2 regions of the Duganella sp. Root198D2 genome follow, and region 2 is predicted to be linked to the other one. Evidence: riboswitches for the same ligand, from Rfam matches in the RefSeq annotation. Region 2 holds a riboswitch; the other holds the start of a gene.
The links. A riboswitch is a leader RNA that binds a small molecule or an ion and turns the genes downstream of it on or off. The one in region 2 is predicted to bind glycine.
Positions count from the first base shown of each region.

Region 1: linked by a shared signal. The riboswitch ahead of ASE26_RS08930 (hypothetical protein) and the one ahead of gcvT (glycine cleavage system aminomethyltransferase GcvT) in region 2 are both predicted to bind glycine.

Region 1 covers NZ_LMIC01000006.1:173,386-177,560, reverse strand. Annotated here, with positions in the region: gene ASE26_RS08940 (SEL1-like repeat protein) at 90-1,172, shown strand; gene ASE26_RS08935 (C39 family peptidase) at 1,215-1,796, opposite strand; gene ASE26_RS08930 (hypothetical protein) at 1,810-2,454, opposite strand; glycine riboswitch at 2,608-2,702, opposite strand; gene ASE26_RS30535 (ABC transporter substrate-binding protein) at 2,873-4,096, shown strand; gene ASE26_RS30530 (carbohydrate ABC transporter permease) at 4,112-4,175, shown strand, end outside.
Region 2 covers NZ_LMIC01000044.1:55,166-59,340, reverse strand. Annotated here, with positions in the region: gene gcvP (aminomethyl-transferring glycine dehydrogenase) at 1-112, opposite strand, end outside; gene gcvH (glycine cleavage system protein GcvH) at 178-558, opposite strand; gene gcvT (glycine cleavage system aminomethyltransferase GcvT) at 606-1,724, opposite strand; glycine riboswitch at 1,774-1,878, opposite strand; glycine riboswitch at 1,906-1,991, opposite strand; gene ASE26_RS22165 (ATP-dependent Clp protease proteolytic subunit) at 2,091-2,651, shown strand; gene ASE26_RS30880 (hypothetical protein) at 2,705-2,872, opposite strand; gene ASE26_RS22155 (DUF1631 family protein) at 3,098-4,175, shown strand, end outside.

The DNA of each region.
Region 1 (4,175 bases), on a different contig from region 2:
TTATATAATTTATATTTTCCACCTAGCAAGTAACTAATATGGCGTCGAAGTTTCGGTACGTAGCACTCCTGGCTTGCCTGCATCTCCCCGTGCAATTCGCACATGCACAGGCTTTTTCCCGCACCCCTAACGAAGAGTACGCAAAAGGCAATTACGCGCGCGCTTTCCGTGGTTTCTTTGAGCAGGCATCCCGCAGCAATGACCCCAATGTGCAGTTCAACCTGGGCATGATGTATGAGCGCGGCCAAGGCACAGACCAGAACGACGTTGAAGCCGTGAAGTGGTACTCGCGCGCTGTCGACCAGGGCAATGTCCCCTCGATGCGCCAGCTTGCCGGCCTGATGGCCGCGGGCCGCGGTATCAAGCAGGATGGTGCCGGCGCCCTGGCCCTGCTGCGCAAGGCTATCGAGCAGAACGACGTGGCAGCGATCGAGCAGGTGGCGGGCATGTACTTCGAAGGCCGGGGCGTTCCTGCCGACCAGGCGCAGGCCAAGCAGTGGTACCAGAAAGCTGCTGCAGCCGGCAGCAAGACTGCGCAGGAAGCACTGACCCTGATTGCGGCCATGGAGCGCCAGGCTGCCGGCCCGCTCGCGCCGATCCGCAAGCGCGCGGTCGCTGGTGACGCCAACGCGCAGTATGACCTCGCTGTGGCCTACCATACCGGCAACACGGTGCCGAAAGATCCTGCGCAAGCGCTGGAGTGGTACTTGAAAGCGGCTGAACAAGGGCACGCAATGGCGCAGTTTTACGCTGGCCTGCTGTACTCCACCGGCGATGGCGTAGCGCAGGACCTGGCACAGGCGCGCGCATGGTTCACAAAATCGGCGGCCCAGGACAACAAAGATGCCGCGACCAACCTCGCTGTGATGCTCGACTTGGGCAAGGGCGGCCCGGTTGATATGCCGCAGGCTGCAATCGTGTACCAGCAGGCAGCCAAGCTGGGTAGCGCACAGGCGCAGGTACGGCTGGCAGGCATGTACTGGATGGGCCAGGGCGTGAAGAAGGATTACACCCAGGCCGCAGTCTACTATCGGCAGGCGGCGGAGCAGGGCGAAGTCACTGCCATCCGCAAGTTGGTCTACCTGCTTGAAAACGGCGTGGGGACGGCCCGTAATGTAGACGAGTCGAAAAAGTGGGCGGCCAAGCTGGAGCAGCTGGGCGGTAGCAACTAAAGCGAAAAAGCCCGCCGGGTCGGTCCCGGCGGGTTTTTTCAATCAAGGGCTGACGTTCATGCGCTGCGTATGCGTCCAATTATGGTCGGATGCGCTGACAGCAGAAGCAAAGGTGCGGTAAGTCTGCCCCTCGCCTGGCCACGGATTCATGATGTAGATGTAGTTGGTTCCGTTGTAAGTTTCATAGCCGCGTCCCACCATGATATGGCCGCCGCCGCTGCTCCAGCCGTAGCGGATCACGAAGGGGCGGTTGCCATTGATCTCATTCACCACCGAATTCCACGACAGGTAGTTGTTGATCGCCGTATTCGAAACGCCCCAATTTCCCAGGATGTTCTGCACGCTGCCCGAAGTGCCGTACATATTGTTCGGGCGATTGGCGTAGCTGTTCCAGTTGAAGGTGCTGTTGCCGCAGGCGTAATTGATGCCGTAGGCCCAGTTCACGATCTGGCATTGGCTCGGCGTCCGGTTGTAAAAATTCAGCACCGCTTTGCTGGAGGCTGACCAGCACCACTGGCTGTGCTCCTGGATGGTCAACGGAACGTTCAGCGTGCGCCATTGAGCAAAGGCGGAGGGCAGGGCAAGCACCAGCGCAGCGCCGGCCGCGATTTTTGCGATTTTCATGTTCGGCTCCTCCTTAGCGGAATGCTTCGATGTTGGCTTTGACTGCGGCGCGCAACGGCTCCAGCAAATCGGCGCCTTCGACCAGCTGGCTGCCGTTCTTCTGCAGCAGCAGCGATTCGCGGGCTGAATGCAGCGGGGCGAACCTGGCGCGGTCAACTTCCAGCAGGTCGGCACGTGCCTGGTAGATGCGGATGAAGCGCAGGTTGGAGCGCGCGCCGTTGCCGTGGACGGCCATGGCGGCATCCACGTCTTTCGCCAGCACTGAAGCGCCATATGCGACGGTTTCATAGCGGCCGTTCACTTGCTGCACAGTCGCCAGCCCGATCGGCTTTCCGTGCAAGGAAATGACGAAGCGCCATTCGCCTGTCGGTTTGGCCAGGGAGGCCAGGTCGCCGCGTGCCAGCAGTTCTTTCGGATCCACAGTGTAGACCTCAAAGCCATGGCCGACCGTGGCTTGCTTCAAGTCGCCCACGTCCGTGATATCGAGCGGGAAATCGACCGGTGCACTACCGGGACGGATCGCCTGCTGGTGCTCGGCGAATTGTGCGAGTCCGCGTTTGGCGGCCTGCAATGCCGCGCCGTTGTCTGCTTTTGCCAGGAACGGGGCGGCTATCATCGCTGCGCAGGCAATGCGCAGCCAGAGTCGATGCATATGCATGTGACTACTCCTCTGAAGGTTGGTCAGATATCTTTGAGGTGCGAGGTGACTGCCCCCTCTGTGCTGGACCTGAGAGTTTCACAGGCGTTGGCGGCCTGCTTGCTCCTTCGGTGCGCCAGCGCTGCTTTGCCGGCGGCTCTTCAGAGTTTTGAAAACACGCGACCGGTCCTTGGGCCTGAGAGATTCCGGGGGCGGCTTGCTCCTTCGGCGTTGTCCATGGGTGGGACAAACTCTCCCGATCGCGCGACCGGCGTGCGCCGGCAGCAAAAACAGGATAGCCCAGGGATTTATACGATTTCAATCGTTTTCCGGTACACGTTGCGTTTTCGCCATGAGGGCCTTTCCTGTTATTCTGTTGACACCCGCCCGTGAAATTGGTAACGTTTCCAAAAATAAGCAGCACACTACAGGAGACGGGATGTTTAAGCAGTTATTTGCTTGTGCAATGGCGCTCGGCGCCGCATCCGCGCAGGCTGCCGGGCCGAGCGCGGAAGTGATCCACTGGTGGACGTCAGGCGGCGAATCCGCTGCCGTCAAGCAGCTCGCGAACGCCTACCGTGCCGCCGGCGGCACCTGGATCGATACTGCGATTGCCGGCGGCGAACAGGCCCGTGCAGTCACGCTTAACCGCATGGTTGGCGGCAAGGCGCCGGCCGCCGCGCAGTTCAATATCTCCAAACAGTTCCTCGATATCGTGGACCAGGACATGCTGGTGCAGCTGGACGACGTGGCGCGCCAGGAGCACTGGGAATCCACGCTGCCGGAACCGATCGTGAACACCATCCGCATCGATGGCCATTATTACGCGATGCCGATGAACGTCCACATGCAGACGTGGATCTGGTATTCCAAGGCCGCGTTCAAGAAGGCTGGCATTCTAAAGGAACCTGCAACCGTCGATGAACTGTATGCGGCACTGGATAAGCTGAAGGCCGCCGGACTGGTGCCGTTGGCGCACGGCGGGCAGGCATGGCAGGAACACATCCTGTTTGCGTCGCTGCTGGCGAATATGGGCGGGCGCCAGCTCTACCTGCAGGTGATGCGCGACCGCGACCAGCGCGCGATCAACTCGGAAGCGGTACGCAAGGTGCTGCTGGCCTACAAGCGGCTGCAGTCCTACGTCGATCCAGCCTCGCCGGGCCGCAACTGGAATGATGCGACTGCGATGCTGGTCAGCGGCAAAGCCGGCGTGCAAATCATGGGCGATTGGGCCAAGGGTGAATTCAGCAATGCGAAAATGGCACCCGGCGTCGATTACGGCTGCATTCCTGGCCTCGGCGTGAATTCGCCTTACCTGATTCAGGGCGATGCGTTTGTCTTCCCGCGCTCGGAAAGCGCGGAGGTACAGCAGGCACAAAAGCTGATGGCGAAAGTGCTGCTGGCGCCCGCAACCCAGGTGAACTTCAACAAGCTGAAAGGCTCGGTGCCGCCGCGCGCCGATGCCGATACCAGCCAGCTCGACGTCTGTGCGCGGGCTGGCGCCGCCATCATGCGCGACCGTAATCGCCAGGCCGGCGCGCCCGAAATTTATCTGACGCCTGACCAGAACGGTGCGGTGCAGGATGCGTTGACCGCTTACTGGAACACGTCGATGCCGGTGGACAAAGCGCAGAAGGCGCTGGCCGCAGCATTGAGGAACTAAGCAGTGCGCCGAGCCATGTCCTATGCGGCGCTGTTGCCGATGTTGCTGACGGTTTGCGTGGGCTATCTGGGCTCGTTCG
Region 2 (4,175 bases):
TTGCGTAGCCGAGCACGTCCAGCATCTGCTGCTGTTCTGCGGCTTCCGGGCCGATGTGGCGGGCGATGAAAGCATCGCGGGCTTCAAGTTGGGTCAGGCTGGTGCGGGTCATGGTGGGAAATCTCTTGGCCAGAATGTGAAAAGGGCCCGCACACAGCGGGCCCGATAATGCAGTAATTAGTGCGCTACGTTGCCGTAAGCAGTTGCGTCCAGCAGGCCGTTGATGGCGCCGGCATCGCTAGGCTTGATCTTGAACAGCCAGTTCGCGTAAGCGTCGGCGTTGATCGATTCAGGTGCGCCGACCACGGCGTCGTTTACGGCAACCACTTCGCCCGAAACCGGGGCGTAGATGTCGGAAGCGGCTTTCACCGATTCCACCACGGCAGCGTCGTCGCCGGCGGTGAAGGATGCGCCTACTTTTGGCAGCTCGACGAACACGATGTCGCCCAGGGCATCTTGCGCGAATTCGGTGATGCCGACGGTCACGGTGCCGTCTGCTTCAGCGCGTACCCACTCGTGGGACTCGGTGTACTTCAGGTCTGCTGGAATGTTGCTCATATTGGCTCCAAGGCTAAGGTTATTGTTTGGTTCTGCAGAATTCTGGCTCAAGCAACCAGGATTTTACCGTTACGGACGAAAGGCAGCTTCACGACGGTGGCGGCCAGCTTCTTGTCGCGGATTTCCACGTGCACGGTGTCGCCCACGGTCACGCCCATCGGCACGCGCGCCAGCGCGATTGCCTGCTGCATGGTCGGGGAGAAGGTGCCGGAAGTGATTTCGCCAGCTTCGCCGTTGGCGGCGATGACTTTCTGGTGGGCGCGCAGCACGCCGCCTTTTTCGCGCAGGATCAGGCCGACGAACTGGGCGTTCTGGCCCTTGGCTTGCAGGGCTGCCTTGCCGATGAAGTCGCGCTCGGAGACCAGGTCGATGGTCCATGCCAGGCCGGCGTCCAGCGGGTTCACGGTTTCGTCCATGTCCTGGCCGTACAGGTTCATGCCGGCTTCCAGGCGCAGGGTGTCGCGCGCGCCCAGGCCTGCCGGCTTGACGCCGGCGGCATTCAGGGCGTGCCACAGGTTTTCAGCCTGTTCTGCCGCCACGCCGATTTCAAAACCGTCTTCACCGGTGTAGCCGGTGCGGGCCACCATGGCTTCGCCGAAGGCGGTGCCTGGCACCAGGGCCACGTTGAACGGCTTCATTTCTGCGGTAGCCGCTTTGGCTTGCGGAATAACTTCCCATACCTTGGCGCGGGCGTTCGGGCCCTGCACGGCGATCAGGGCCATGGCGTTGGCGCCGTCGCGGCGTTGGGTGATGGCCAGGCCGGCGCCGGTGGCTGCGTTCTGCTTCTCCATCCAGGCGATGTCTTTTTCCGCGGTGCCGGCGTTGACCACCAGGCGGAACCATTCTTCGTTGATGAAGTAGATGATCAGGTCGTCGATGACGGTGCCTTCCGGGGTCAGCATGCAGGAGTAGAGGGCTTTGCCCGATACCTGCAGCTTGTCGACGTTGTTGGCGACCAGGCCGCGCAGGAAGGAACGTACGTTGGCACCCTTGATGTCAACCACGCACATGTGGGCCACGTCGAACATGCCGACGTCGCTGCGCACGGCGTGGTGCTCTTCGATCTGGGAGCCGTAGTTGACCGGCATGTCCCAGCCGCCGAAGTCGACCATGCGGGCGCCAAGGGCACGATGAGCGTTGTTGAGTGGGGTTGCTTTGAGCGTCATTGATACCTCAGGGCAGAGAATAGGGGTTAATAAACGTAAACATGAATACGCCTACCCCTCTGTCCTTGGTACCTGAGAGATAACGGGAAGGTATTCCCGCACGCCCCTTCGGTGGGCCCCGCGCCATGGCGGGCCGCTCTCCAGAGTTTTAGCCCCACCCGCCAGCTTGCTGGCGGGGTTGGCCCCCTGACCGGTCCTTTTGCCTGAGAGTTTCTGGGTAATGCCCCTTCGGCGCCAGCGTACGCTGGTCTCTCCCGATCAAGACTTGCGACTATATGACAGGAGGACAATAAAGTCAATCTTGACGCCCCTTTGGAACCGCCTGCGCTAGAATGGCCGGACATCCATTTACAGAGTGGAGCGACCATGAGCGAAGAAAAGCAAAAGCGCGATACGGAGGCCTGGTTCACCCTGTCCGGCGACGTGAACAGCGATATGGTGCACCGCATGTTCGACGCGGTGGCGGACATGACGGAGGACGGCATTGAAATCGCGCACATCCTGATCCAGTCCAACGGCGGCTACGTCAGCGACGGCCTGTGCCTGCACAATTACCTGCGCAACTTGCCCATCAAGATCATCACTTATAACGGCGGCGCGGTAGCTTCAATTGCCGTGATCCTGTTCCTGTCCGGCGAGGAGCGCTATGCCAGCGAAACAGCGCGTTTCATGGTGCATAAGTCCCACGCCAGCGCGCCGCATGGCGCCCGGCCGGATGCGCTGCGCATCATTGTCGAGGGCTTGCAGGCTGATGATGCGCGCACCGAGGCGATCCTGCGCAAGCACGTGCAGCTGACCGACGAACATTGGAATATCCACGCCTATTCCGACCTGCACCTGACCGCCCCGGAGGCTGCCAAAGTGGGCCTGGTAAACGCGGTCGCCGACTTCAAGCCGCCCAAAGGCAAGCGCGTGACGAATATCTGAAACGACAAGGGCCTGGAAGCATGCTTCCAGGCCCCTCGTGCGCCGCGGCTCATCTAGCGATTGCCGCTGCGGCTGGCCGGTGTTTTCTTGTCCGTCTTGCTTTGGCGGCCGGTATCGGACTGCTGGCTGCCCGATTGCGCGCCCGAACGCGAACCCTGGTCGGCACTTTGGCGGGTGCCTGGGCTCGAACTCTGTTTGCTGGTTTTTTTCCTGGATTTCATGACAGTTCCTTTCTGAAGGATCGGAACTTCATCTTGCTTTGTGTAATAGTAAAGGTGAATCGGAATGCAACGGCCAGGTTTGTAGGATTTATCCTGCACCATCGTGGTGCAAACTCAACAATTTCTCCACAGCACCCTAAATATTTCGAAATTCTCTTCGTTTACCTATTGCCACTTGGCAATAATCTGCGACAATGTGAATAACCACCAAAGCCAGGCCAGACCATGCTTCCAGAAAACCCAACATCTTCGGCGCCTAAAAAAGCGGTCACGCCGCGGCATGCCTTGCTGGAAAACCTGATTGGCCTGGTGAATAAACACATCAGCGAGCAGTTCGTCGCCTTGTCGACGACCTGGGCCGGCGAGCTGGTCGATGCCGACCATGCTGTCGACGTCAAGACCCTGCAGGCGCGCCTGCGCGCCGGCAATCGCCTGCGCACCGACCATTACGCCTTCCTCGGCATTTTCGCCAAGCAGCTCGAAAATGACCTGCGGCTGGAAATCGCCCAGCTGGCGCCTGGCCAGAAGGCGCCGGCCCGCAAGTTGACAGACGCGCTGTCGCTGGTATCCATGGAAGAGATGGATACCAAGGTCACCCTGAACAGTTTCAGCAAGGCGTTCGAGGTGAAGTACTCGGACGGCCTGGCTACGCTCAATGTGCGCCTTGCCTTCCTGCTGGACCGCGACATCCTGCGCATCAACCAGAATCCTTTCCGTCCCGAAGTCTTCCTCGGCGCCTTCCAGCAGGCGTGGATCGATTTCATCAAGGATGAGGAAGCGAATGAGCTGATCAAGCCATTCCTGCGCCCGGAACAATTCTTTGATTTCGGCAGCATGCTCGAAGAGCTGAGCAGCGCGCTCGAGCGCAAAGGCGTCGGTCCCGGCTCGGTCGAAAAACACAAGTCGCGCCGTGCCGATTCGCACGATGCATCGCAAGCTCCTTCGCGCAAGAAGAACCAGCAGGCTGCACTGGCGGAACAATTGCGCCAGTTCTTTTCGGGCACGGGCGAGGCGCCAGGCGGCGCCGCGGCCGGACCGAGTGGATTTGAACAATTGGGCGACCTTGACCTGTCGCTGCCGACCTTGAGCGTTGCGCCGGGCCTGTATGGCGCGCCGGCGCACACCGCGGATTCCGCCGCGGCCGCAGCACCGGCCATGGGGGCGGCGCCGATGGCTGCTCCTGGCCAGGCAATGCAGGCTCCGGGATTTGTTCCGGGCGCGATGCCCGGCATGGCAATGCCTGCTGGCGTTGGCATGATGCCTGCAGGCGCCGGCATGATGCCAGGTGTTCCTGGCGCTGCGC